Regions from separate parts of the Marinomonas primoryensis genome, predicted to be linked through region 3. Evidence: predicted binding sites of a transcription regulator. Region 3 holds the regulator's gene; each other region holds the start of a gene.
What was found. The regulator FNR, encoded in region 3, switches genes on or off when oxygen is low (the NO sensors DNR and NnrR bind a similar motif). The targets are predictions, from matches to a motif close to TTGATNTANATCAA.

Region 1 (4,196 bases), 1.1 Mb from region 3:
CTGTTTTACTTCTGACAATTCAATTTTATCTAATTTTTTAGCACGAGAGCTGGCTTGCTTCGCTTTCGAAGCATTCGCAGAGAATCGATTTACAAACGCTTGCAAATCTTCCATTTCGGCACTTTTTTTCGAATTCTCGGTTAAAAGCTGCTCACGAATAAGAGACGACGCTTCCATAAAGTATTCGTAGTTACCTGGGTAAATACGCAACTCACCAAAATCAATGTCTGCCATATGCGTACATACAGAATTCAAAAAGTGACGATCGTGGGAAATGATAATCATGGTGCATTTACGTTGATTCAATACATCAGCCAACCAGTTGATGGTATGAATATCCAAGTTGTTGGTTGGTTCGTCTAACAGCAATATGTCTGGATTAGCAAACAAGGCTTGCGCAAGTAATACTCGAAGTTTCCAACCTGGTGCGACTTGGCTCATTAGACTAAAGTGATGATTTTCTTCAATCCCGGCTTCTAATAAAATGTCACCTGCACGGCTTTCGGCGCTGTAGCCATCCATTTCTGCAAACTCTGCTTCTAGCTCACCGGCACGCATACCGTCTTCTTCACTCATTTCTAGCTTGGAGTAAATCGCATCGCGCTCTTGTTTAATTTTCCACAGCGCCACATCGCCCATAATAACGGCATCAACAACGGAGTATTCTTCGAAAGCGAACTGATCCTGACTCAAGGTACCGACTTTTTCACCCGGCGTAATAGAAACGTTTCCAGAAGTCGGTATCAGTGCCCCGCTGAGAATTTTCATGAAGGTGGACTTACCGCAACCGTTAGCGCCAATTAGGCCATAACGATTGCCGTTACCAAATTTCGCTGAGATGTTTTCAAACAATGGCGTTGCGCCAAATTGCATGGTGATATTAGCCGTGGAAATCAAAAGAAAGTCCTGAAAAAAAAGAATAGAAAGCCGTTTACGCTTGTCGCCTGATCAGCGTACAAAATATAAACACAAAGGGGGGCGAATATAGTGATTTAATGCACTAAAGTCGAGGACTAAGCGATGTTTTTTGAATAAACAACCATATTAGAGAAGAGCACGCCTTAATAGCGCGGGATAGTTTCCTTCACCGATTGCTGATCCGTGTCTTCTTCGAAAGGTACTGTTGGATCTTGAGCAGGCATTGTTGGAGGCTGATCGACAGAGGGATTCTCTTCTTTCGTCGCCGTTTTTGGGGCTTCTGTGGCCATGTAAGCCATCACTTGTGTTGATAAAAAACTCAACACATCTCGACTGGCACCATTTAATAGGCTCTTCCGAATTTTCTTTGTGATATCCAGTTGCGTACTCGCGCCTAAAACAAAGCTTGCAATCAACCCTGCTGGACTGGTCGCTTTGTCTAGAACGTCATCAATGGCATTTTCACGAGATAGTTTGGCACGTTTTCCCAGTCGTTGAGTGCGTTCGTACAAGTGTTTTCGTTGCCTATGCATACGCTTAAGACCAAACATTACTTATTCCTCTTCCGTTGGAATAATAGCGTCCAACGTGCGGGTAAAATTCATGTTTTTCAATGTAATTCCAACCAAATAGAGCAAGACAGCCGCACTGACAAAAGTCATCAAAGTGGCACTCAATAAAATACCAACCAGTGAAAAGCCATAACTCCAAGCAATGGCAGCCGCGGTGGAAATAAGCAACAACCACGTAGTGAGTAACAAGAAAATGACACCGCACATTAAGGCGAGGAGCTGGGCGCTCGAAGTCACCCACATTTTAGCTTCTAGTGCTCCTAACCCTAATACGCTCTTCAACCAACTTTTGTGTGAGATGATAACCTCATCAAAAGCCGACGTCTCATCGGGTGAGTCGGTCTTCGATTGCGAGTCTGAATGCGGCGGTGTTTCCATGAAGTTTATTTACGCTTGCACAAAAAACTAGCAGCCAATGCACCTGCTAAAAAGGCGATACCGATAGTTTTGACTGGATGTTCTTTGGCGTATTCACCCACGGCAGAAGATACTTTTTCTGATTGGCTTTTCGCTGTTTCCGCGATTTTATGGGCTTGTTCGCTGATTTGATGAGCCACTTCTTCGATACGTTCTTGGCTTTTTTCTTTCACTTCAGCCGCGCTGTCTACCCCTTTATGGGCCACTTCAGCCGCACTATCTACTTTTTCATGTGCTTTTGATTGGGTCGTGTTTTTGATTCCGGTAGCCATTCTTTATTCTCCTTCTAAAAATGAAACTGATTTGTCAGCGCCCTCGAATTGAAGTCCGAAGTGCGACAAAAAACAAACAATTAATGCATGATACGGATCAGGCAAGAATATCAATCTTTTTATTCCCAGTATTTCTCTTAAGGCGATATCTCAAATATCACCGAGAAAGAAATAACGAAACAAAAGGTTTAACTTCTACCTTGTTATCTAGCCTACTGGGTTATATTTTGGTCGTCAAATGTACACGGAGAAACGCGCTCACTTTCCTTTTTATATGGTCGATCTTTAAAAAAGAGAACCTTTTTGCACAAAAACAGTTAGACAATATGCAAATCGATTCATGAATTTTTTCATGGTTTTCTAACTGTTATATTTAAAGATAAGCGTCGTCACTACTTTTTAAATCAACCCAAGCGCCCCAGCCTTTCCATTCATACTCATCCATGTCCGTTTCTGTCTCCAGTGCTTTTGAAGTACCTGAACGACGGTGGAATACATGTACATTTACTAATTTTTTAATGAAACGAGCCATCTTGCTTTCCTCACCTTTCATGAATTTAGTAATGTCATGCTAGCATTGAAAAAAGCAGATATATGTCAGCCTTTTCTAAAGAAACGCCCTTTCCCCATTATTCGAATAATCGCTGAATTTCTTGACGAGTAGTGCTTAATTGAGACAAAACGCACCTTCTCGTGCAACAAACAACACAATCTAAGCAACTTTAAGGAGTGCATGTGTTTAGTTTAGATAGACCACTGGCGTGACAGCGTAATCGCCTCCTCTAACGACGGCCAAGGAGCCATGTACAACAATTTCCCCAATAGTAAGACGGGCGCTAAGCCTGCTGGAGAATACTTAAATATCTCGGCTTTATAGCCTTCTTTGTCTAAAGTAATCGTAATATTATTTAATTGAAGTCCCGCCAGTCGACCACAAATAAAAGCACGTAATGTCCAAGTAGATAGCCTCCAGCAACTAACTTAATATTGATGTTCTCCGCCTACTTCCACAACATCTCGATGAACCGATGGCTATTTTCTTTATTTCAAACGTGTTACCAAGACCTGTTCAACACGAACACCTTCAAGGTCCAATACTTCAAACTTATAATCTGCATAGACAAAAAAATCTGTACGCTTTGGCAATCGCTTTAAACTATAAGTCATAAAACCACCCAGGGTTTCATATTGGCTACGATCTGGAAATTCTTCTATAGTAAGACTTCGCATAACATCACTGATCGGCGTCAATCCCTCTATTAACCAAGAATTCGCGTCACGCTGTACGATTTGTTCTTCGTCATGAGGCGTTAACAACCCCCCCATGAAGCCGCCAAGTAAGTCTTTCACCGTTACAATGCCAACAATTGTCGCGTATTCATTGACGATAACAGCAAACGCTTGTGGCGCCATTCTGAACGCATTTAACGCTTCCGAAAGCGTTAGTGTTTCTGGTAAATAAAAGACATCTTTATCCACTTGCTCTGGTTTGATTTGCGCTGGTTCCCCTTTAAGCACCAATCGCAATATTTCTTTTGACTCAATAATGCCCTCAATTTTATCTAAACTACCATTGCAAACTAAGAAATCATTATGTGGATGATCAATGATTTTCTGGCTAATGACTTCGCTGCTGTCGTCAATATCGAAGTAGATAATCTGATCACGCGGAGTCATCGCACTGGAAATATTGCGCGTTTCTAGTTCAAACACATTACCAATAAGCTGATATTCCTGACTCTGCAAACTGCCATCTTCCGCACCGGCTTCCATCATGGCTACAATATCTTCTGTAGTAACAATTTCTTCACGCTCAATTGGCACATTAAACAAGCGCAGAATCGTATTGGTTATACCATTAAACAAAAAAACCACGGGCGTTAACATAAAGGTTACCCAAAGCATTGGCGTAACCATACGAATAGCCACCGCTTCCGGCATAATGATCGCCAAACGCTTTGGCAGCAAATCTGCAAATAAAATAAACAGCGACGTCAACGTCAGAAAAGAAAGGACA
Region 2 (4,196 bases), 1.0 Mb from region 3:
CTTATTAAGTTAATAAAATCAAGGGCTTACATTAATTTGTAAGCCCTTTTTTTGTGTCTTTTTTCCTTAAATTTTCCGATTGTTCTCCTTTTTTTTTGATTTTTTTTAGTTTTTCGGCGTAAGCTTTCAGGTTTTTTATGCTTACCATTTTCGTTCAGACATAAAAAAAGAGAGGGTTAGCTCTCTTCATTTATTAATCTTGATATTTCTGGTAGTGGGACGCTTTAAACCTGTTAAGAGCTACATCGTATTAGCTCTTAACAGGCTATTAAGTACGAGAAATAAACTCAATCACCATAGGATTTTCAATAATCAGCCAAATGGCAACCAATGCTAGACAACCTGAGTAGAAGAAGTTCAGCGCTTTTTCATAGACTTTACTGCTCGACACTCTAGACAGTAACTCGCCGATTGAAATCCAAATAAAATGCATCGATATATTTAGAATCGCAAGCCAAACAATCAAGATGATAATGCCATTCTGACCAAATGTTTCCTGTGATTGCTCCGTAAACAAAGTAAACATGAGGAACACCATTAGCCAGCCTTTGCTGTTTAAAACTTGTACTAATAAACCATCAACAAAGCCCAGTGTTTCTGTTGTTCCTTCGAATTTTGTGGTGTGTGAAGAAATGAACGTAATGGCCAAATAAAGCAAATACACCGAGCCAAGGAGCTGTATGGTGTTCATCAGTGTTGGTTGAGAACGAACCACTTCTCCAAGTCCAAAACCGACAATTATAGATTTGACAATAAAGACGCTATCAACCCCCGCGAGCAAAGGAATTGAACGTTTTACACCTACTTTTGCGCCTGACATCGCAAATACTATATTGGCAGGGCCAGGGCTAAAAACCAGCGGAAACATCACTCCTAACCAAATAATAAACAAACTCATAGTCACTTCCTTTTTAAATGTAAGAGGTGAGGTTAACGAGCAACGTATTGCCTGTCTTGTATGAAATTGATCGTAAATGGTTTTCTAGTATTAAAAAAAACAGGTTCAAAGATAATTTGAAGGAGACACGCCAAAGGCTCTTTTAAAATTACGATTGAAATGACTCTGATCGTAAAAGCCGCACGCCAAAGACACATCAACACAACTCATTCCTTGCGCTAAAAAAAGTTTGGCTTTTTGGACTTTAACCAAGAGTAAATACTGGTGAGGCGTCACTCCAAACAGTAAATTAAAGTGCTTAATGAGTTGGAACCTTGAACAATTTGATAGGCGCTCTAGATCAGCAAGTGAAGGGTTGGAATCAAAATTATCATTTATGAAGTCTCGTGCTTCATAGCTGCTTTTCATATCAATAGGGTTAGGTGCTTCCAATTTGGCCGAACCATAGCTTGTAAATAACATTTCTAACGCCAAAGTAAATAAGGACTCTTTTGTTAGCGCAAAAGAAGCGTGTTCTAATGCCAAATGCAAATTTAACAACACCGTAAATAAGTCTTCATCGTATATGACTGGACGATTGATAATAGGGTCTATTGGCAAGCTACGTGTCTTAAATTGTTCGGCTAAGGCATTAAGGTCAAAATAAAACATTCTGTAGCGCCAGCCATTTTCTGTCCCTGAAAACCCGGTGTGAACTTCTGCAGGATTGATCGCGACAATATGCTTCTTCGGGACCAAGAGGTTATTGCCTCGATACAGTAAGCCTTCCGCACCTTCTTCAATAATCCCAATCGCTAACTCATCATGCCAGTGCTTCGAAAACTCAAACTTGGTGTAACTGGCAGACAGAAGCTCTACTCCAGAAAAAGCATCATTCGTCCATATTTTAGATGTTTCCAATGCCTAATCCTTAGAAGAAGAGTTGGGAGTAAAGTAAAAACACAGCCTCAACTATTATTTTTTAAAATACAACTTACATTCAGACAAAGAATACAATACCCACAGATGACTTGGTGGAATAATGCTCAATTTTATACGGCTAGATTTTAACGTTAATAGGTGTCTAGTAAAGACTGGGAAGTCCATAAAGCTTATTCGCACGCTAACTAGATCTATATCAACTTTGCTTGAAATTTAAACACTAATCGCTGAAGAAAGGCCTATGATGATGACAGGGTCAATGCACTGAACGAACGAATTCGTAAGAGAAAATGGTTACGATGGAAGTGAGGCGGTATGGAGTTTAAAGATTATTACAAAATTTTGGGTGTCGCTGAACAAGCCGACGCTTCCGCTATAAAAGCGAGTTATCGTAAGCTCGCTCGAAAATATCACCCTGATGTCAGTAAAGAGCATAACGCTGAGCAGCAGTTCAAAGAAGTGGGCGAAGCCTATACCGTATTAAAAGATCCAGAAAAGCGCGCTGAATACGATTTATTACGTAAGCAAGGTACGCGTAGATCTGATGGCGGCTTCCAGCCACCGCCAGATTGGCAGTCATCTCATGAAAATCATCAAGGATACAGCTACACTAGCGATGGTGATTTTAGTGATTTTTTCGATTCGATTTTTGGTGCCAGTCGCGGAGGCTCTCGTCAGTCGGATGATTTTCGGCGCTCAGCGAGTCAGCGTGGGCGCGATTTACATTACAAAATCGCGTTGTTTCTTGAAGAAGCGTATCAAGGTTGTCAGCGACAAATATCATTACGAGTTGCCGAGCCAGATCAAAATGGTGTCGTAAAGCAAAGAGACAAAACATTAAACGTAAAAATTCCCGCCGGCGTCACACAGGGTCAGCATATTCGTTTGGCTGGGCAGGGAGAATTAGGCATTGGTGGCGGCAAAGCGGGGGACTTACTGCTAGAAATTGAGTTTGCGCCGCACCCTTATTTTACGGTTGATGGCTCGGATATTTTATTGACCTTACCGGTTACTTGTTGGGAAGCGGCTTTAGGTGCGACCGTTGAAGTGCCAACTATTAACGGTAAAGTAAAATTGAAAATACCCAAAGCAGCCAATAGTGGTAACAAACTGCGTATCAAAGGCAAAGGCTTGATTAACAAAGGTGAGAAAACAACGGGCGATCAAATCGTGACCTTGCAAATCAGTTTACCAAAAGTACACAGCAGTGAAGCCAACGCACTTTACCAACAACTTGCTGAGTGTGAATCTAACTTTAATCCACGCCACGTTTTCGAGAGGTAGATGATGTCCAAATCAGAGATAGTAGTGATTGATTCTCAGCATGAGCATGTGCTGTTTACCTTAGAAGAAGTTTGCGAGCGCTGTGGTACTCACACACAGATGATTGTTGAAATGGTGGAATACGGCATTGTTGAACCAATCGAACAGCCTCTACTCGATGACTGGTATTTTAATAGCCAAGCGTTAGTACGACTACAGCGCGCTCAACGACTGATGATTGGACTGAAATTGAATTTGTCTGGTGTCGCGTTGAGCTTAGAATTACTTGATGAAATTGACGGTTTGCAACAGCACATTGAAGTACTTAGACGTCAGTTGCCTTGATGCCAAGGTTCCTTTCGTTCACTTAGAGGACATTTTTAGATTTATGTTTCTGAGGGGGAGTGGATCGCTACGGGGTTAATTTTATTGAATTCCACGTTGCTTTCAGTCATTTACTTGCATATAGTTTGGCGGATATACAATTGAGATTTCTGTTCATGCCACCATTTGTTTTAAATAACGTCAGTCTTTCAGCGAGAAAACACGGTTTCGTGTGTTTGTTGCTGTTTGTGCTATCGCTATTTTCGATGGCAATGGCAACGAACAATATGATGTCTTCGACTTCGAATATGATGCCTATGCAAGAACATACCATGTCGGAATTATCGGCTCATGTTATGTCTTCAGATGAAGGCTCCTCTTGTATGTCTACCTTGGTGGACGAATGCTCCAGCTTGATATCAGAACACAACCACCAAAATTGTATGGATAATCATTGCAGTAGCTTTTCTAGTTTACTGGTCAGCTATTATTCAGATTCCGAAAATCTTTCTTTTGTTCACACGGCATTACCGTCTGAATCCTACGTTTCTACCTACCCCAATACGCCTTACTTCCCTCCGATAGTCATTTCTTAAATTCGCTGTTTCACTCATCGCTGTTATTCGCGTTGAGATTTTATGAATTTAAAAATGAGTACTCGAGCCAATGGCCAAAAACAATCTTTTGGCATTCTGTCATGTGTTACAGAGTGTCTATTGCCGTCTATTTTTAATCGGTAAAACGCATCGTATTGCCTTTGTTTCTTTACTGTCGTTATTGCCGCTTGTTG
Region 3 (4,196 bases):
AATAATGAGACATGGAACCTGAAGTTCTGATAGGAAAGATAATCTATTTTTTTCGGGCTTACCCGCTGGATAAAAAGGAAAACCGAAACAGACTACTGCTTTTACCATAGCAAGCTCTGTTAGCTGCGTCGCTACTCGTCCCCCCATTGATTTGCCACCGACAATACAGGCTTGCTCATGTTTAATTAAATCACTGTATTCGGGGATCAGAGTATTGAAACGAGGGGGTGGTCTTCTTTTGCCAGACAGCTCCTGCTCTTGCATGTAGGAAAAAGTGACAGGAATGATAGTGTGCTTTCTCTGCTCTGAAATTTTCTCACAAAGTCGTTTTAAGAAAGGGTTGTTGTGGCCTGCACCTGCGCCATGAGCGATATAAAAAGGGAGAGTATTCATGATGACCATTTTTGAAAATAGTATTAGATCAGATTCGAGAGAGGGTTAGAACCTTGTTGGCTATAAAACACGACGCTTTTCATTCAAACTTTCTTAATCGGGGACGGTAATCATTGATCTGGATCAGAAGATTCCACTTTACAAAAGAGTACACTCCTATTAGAAATTTTAATAGGAACACACCATGATCTGGGACTCTTCACTTATTGGCAAGTACGATTTATCTGGACCTCGCTATACTTCTTACCCTACAGCGCCACAATTTGACTCAACGATAAGCAAAATAGCTCTGATTGATAAGATGCTAATGCCATCAGAAAAACCGCTTAGCTTGTATTTCCATATTCCTTTCTGTGCGCACCTTTGCTATTACTGCGCCTGCAATAAAATTGTGACTAAGCAGTATGATAAAGGTGTCGAATACGTTGAGCTCTTGGGTGAAGAGATGAGACTGCGTAGCCTTATGCTGGATCACACAAGAAAAGTAACGCAGTTGCATTTTGGCGGAGGTACGCCGACCTTTTTAACAGAAGAGCTTATTCGGTCGTTGTTTAGTGACATAAAGCAGTATTTCAATTTGATTAATGACGGAACTCAAGACTACAGTATCGAAATTGACCCGCGTGAAATTACGTACTCTAAGCTTAAGTTACTAACCGATATGGGTATTAATAGAATCAGTATCGGCGTTCAAGATTTTGATTCTAAAGTTCAAGAGGCTATCCATCGAATTCAACCTATAAAAATGGTAGCCGATTTGGTTAGCGATGCCAGAAAACTAAATATCAAATCGATAAACTTCGATCTTATCTATGGCCTGCCCTATCAATCAATGGAAGGTTTTAGGGCGACGTTAGCTGATGTCGTGGCGTTATCGCCAGAAAGAATCTCTCTTTTTAATTATGCCCATTTGCCAGAACGGTTTCGATCTCAACGGCGTATATTGGATGAAAGCTTACCATCACCAAGTATGAAGCTTGATTTGCTAAAAATGAGCATCGAATCTTTAATTTCGGCTGGCTATGAATACATTGGCATGGACCATTTCGCAAAGCCCGGTGATAGCTTGGCCAAAGCTCAAAAGCAAGGCGAATTGCAGCGGAATTTCCAGGGCTATACTACTCATGCGGGTACTGATTTGGTTGCTTTTGGTGTGTCTGCCATTAGTGATATAAAAGGCGTTTATATTCAAAACCATACCGATCTTTCAAAATATAGAAATAGTATCGAGAAGGGGCAATTGGCCATATCAAAAGGCTATATAAGCGACTTAGATGATAGAATTCGTCACACAGTGATTATGACGCTCATTGCGCAGTTTGAACTCAATACTGTCATTATCGAGAAAATGTTTAATATACGTTTTTTCGACTATTTTGGTGAAGAAGTAGACATGCTAAAACCTATGGTCGATGATGAGATGGTGGAAGTTCATCGCGGTGGTGTGCAGGCCACTATAAAAGTCACGGAACGCGGTAGATTACTTATTCGTTGTATTTGTATGGTTTTCGATAAATATTTGAATAACTCTATAAAATACTCAAAAGTTATATAGATCGAAATCAGGGAGATTCACATGGCAATGACACACACACAATCACGATTTAACAGTACGCTTACTTCGCAATGCCAAAATTGCAGCTTAAGTGCGCTTTGCCTACCAATTGCATTAGCGGATGAAGACATCAATAAACTAGATCAAATTATTGAGCGCAAAAAGCCTCTAAAAAAAGGGGAGTTTTTATTTCGTCAAGGGGATACCTTCAACTCTGTTTATGCTGTTCGTTCCGGCACCTTAAAGACTTTTAACATTACTTCTTATGGTGAAGAGCAAATCACAGGCTTTTATTGTCCTAGTGAGTTAGTTGGTCTTAGTGGAATTGACTCAAATAAGTACCCTGTTTCAGCAAAGGCTTTGGAAACAACAACAGTTTGTGAAATTCCATTTACTCACTTAGAAGACCTCTCCGTTCAGATCCCTTCTTTAAGGCACCAATTATTTAGAATAATGAGTCGTAAAATTTCTGATGATCAACAGATGATGGTTTTATTGGGTAAAAAGAATGCAGATGAAAAAGTTGCATCTTTTTTACTGAACTTATCTAATCGGTTTAAAATACGTGGTTATTCGGCGTCATCGTTTCGTTTGTCTATGTCTCGTGGCGAGATAGGGAATTATCTTGGTTTAGCGGTTGAAACCGTGAGTCGTGTGATTACACGATTCCAAAAAAGTGAATTAATACACGTCGATGGTAAAGAAATTGAAATACTCAATTTTCCCGAAATGCAAAAACTCATTGGGGTTGCTAGCGATTGTGGTAAAATTGCTCGAATTTGATTGATATATTGAGGCGCTACTAGATATGCTTTACGACGATTTTTATGTTAAATCACTAATACAAACTGTAGAAGACTGGCCAAAAGAAGGCGTTAGCTTTCGTGATATTACGCCTATTTTTAGCGACCCAAAAGGCATGAGGATGGTGGTGGATGCTTATGTTCATCGTTACATATCCACGGACATTTCTCATATTGCTTGTATTGATGCTCGAGGCTTTTTGATCGCGGCAGTATTGGCTTACGAATTACAGAAGCCTCTAATTTTAGTTAGAAAGAAAGGCAAGCTTCCAGGCAAAACCATTTCACAGAAATACGCTTTAGAATACGGTGACGCTGAATTGGAAATCCAAGAAGGCGCGGTAAAGGCTGGCGATGAAGTGTTGCTGTTTGATGATTTAATTGCCACTGGTGGTACGCTTTTCGCAGCGATTAAATTATTGACCAAGCAAGGCGCAAACATCAAAGAAGTAGCAGCGATTATTGACTTGCCAGATCTTGGTGGAAGCCAGAAGTTAAGAGACAGCGATATTCCTGTTTTTAGTCTGTGCGCCTATGATGGAGAATGATTTTAGTTAACATCAAAATATAAAAAAGGTGGCTGAGCCACCTTTTTTATATGCGAAATTTTTTAAGACTAAAAGTCTACTGATGCACCAATAGATAAGCCTTTATTAGCTTCTATTCGACTATTGTCATCATATATAGCTGTTGTTTTACCATAGCTAAGATAGACGCGTGCATTACGCATTGTCATGTATTCAGCGCGAAACTCATAAGTGTACATATGATCAAGGTTGGTAAAGGAAAGTACTTCAGGTGCGTAATACAAAGACCCATAAATACTTATTCGGTTTGCTTCTGGAAGAGTGTAGCGGTACCAACCACCAAGCGCTAGCGCTAAAGATAAGTCCTCTTCTTGCTTCCGATCAGCGTCTATCGCATATAAACGAACACCAATACCTACTTGTAAAGGCCCACCTGCCCCTTCGGAATCTTCTACATTCAAGCCGATATGTCCTGTAGAAAGGCTTTCGTCTTTATCGTAGCTCATTCCTACATCGATACCAAAAGTTCCCATGTTTAGATTAACGTCACCTTTAACAGTGTCATTCGTTAAACCTACAGAAGCAGTTGAAGCATTTACGAGAGATGACCCTAGAATACCGGCGGTTAACAATAGTGTTTTATGTGTGAGGTTCATTTCTCTTATCCTATAATGAAATAATATTTAATCGGTCAAAGGCCGCTGGCGACTGCTTTAACCCTTTAAAATCAAATAATTCTTTGTCCGCTAAGTGTGACGGAACGACATTTTGCATAGCGGTAAACATGGTTTCTGTTCGTCCCGGAAACTCTTGTTCCCATTTTTGCAGCATGTCTTTAACAACTTGTCGCTGTAGGTTTTCTTGGGAACCGCAAAGATTACAAGGAATAATGGGATACTCCTTCATAACGGAAAATGT

Region 1: the regulator FNR is predicted to act here: its motif matches at 2,267-2,280, upstream of MP3633_RS04625 (DUF883 family protein).
Region 2: the regulator FNR is predicted to act here: its motif matches at 2,006-2,019, upstream of MP3633_RS05120 (DnaJ C-terminal domain-containing protein).

What each region holds. Positions count from the first base shown of each region.
Region 1 is NZ_CP054301.1:992,101-996,296, reverse strand. Features, by position in the region: gene MP3633_RS04640 (ABC-F family ATPase) at 1-897, opposite strand, end outside; gene MP3633_RS04635 (hypothetical protein) at 1,062-1,469, opposite strand; gene MP3633_RS04630 (hypothetical protein) at 1,473-1,868, opposite strand; gene MP3633_RS04625 (DUF883 family protein) at 1,874-2,179, opposite strand; gene MP3633_RS04620 (hypothetical protein) at 2,553-2,711, opposite strand; gene paeA (polyamine export protein PaeA) at 3,221-4,196, opposite strand, start outside.
Region 2 is NZ_CP054301.1:1,096,776-1,100,971, forward strand. Features, by position in the region: gene MP3633_RS05110 (LysE family translocator) at 269-898, opposite strand; gene MP3633_RS05115 (AraC family transcriptional regulator) at 1,004-1,798, opposite strand; gene MP3633_RS05120 (DnaJ C-terminal domain-containing protein) at 2,135-3,103, shown strand; gene MP3633_RS05125 (chaperone modulator CbpM) at 3,104-3,427, shown strand; gene MP3633_RS05130 (PHD finger domain-containing protein) at 3,583-4,002, shown strand; gene MP3633_RS05135 (TolC family protein) at 4,073-4,196, shown strand, end outside.
Region 3 is NZ_CP054301.1:2,130,173-2,134,368, reverse strand. Features, by position in the region: gene MP3633_RS09855 (alpha/beta family hydrolase) at 1-393, opposite strand, end outside; gene hemN (oxygen-independent coproporphyrinogen III oxidase) at 578-1,948, shown strand; gene fnr (fumarate/nitrate reduction transcriptional regulator Fnr) at 1,970-2,731, shown strand; gene MP3633_RS09840 (adenine phosphoribosyltransferase) at 2,757-3,299, shown strand; gene MP3633_RS09835 (YfaZ family outer membrane protein) at 3,368-3,934, opposite strand; gene ttcA (tRNA 2-thiocytidine(32) synthetase TtcA) at 3,945-4,196, opposite strand, start outside.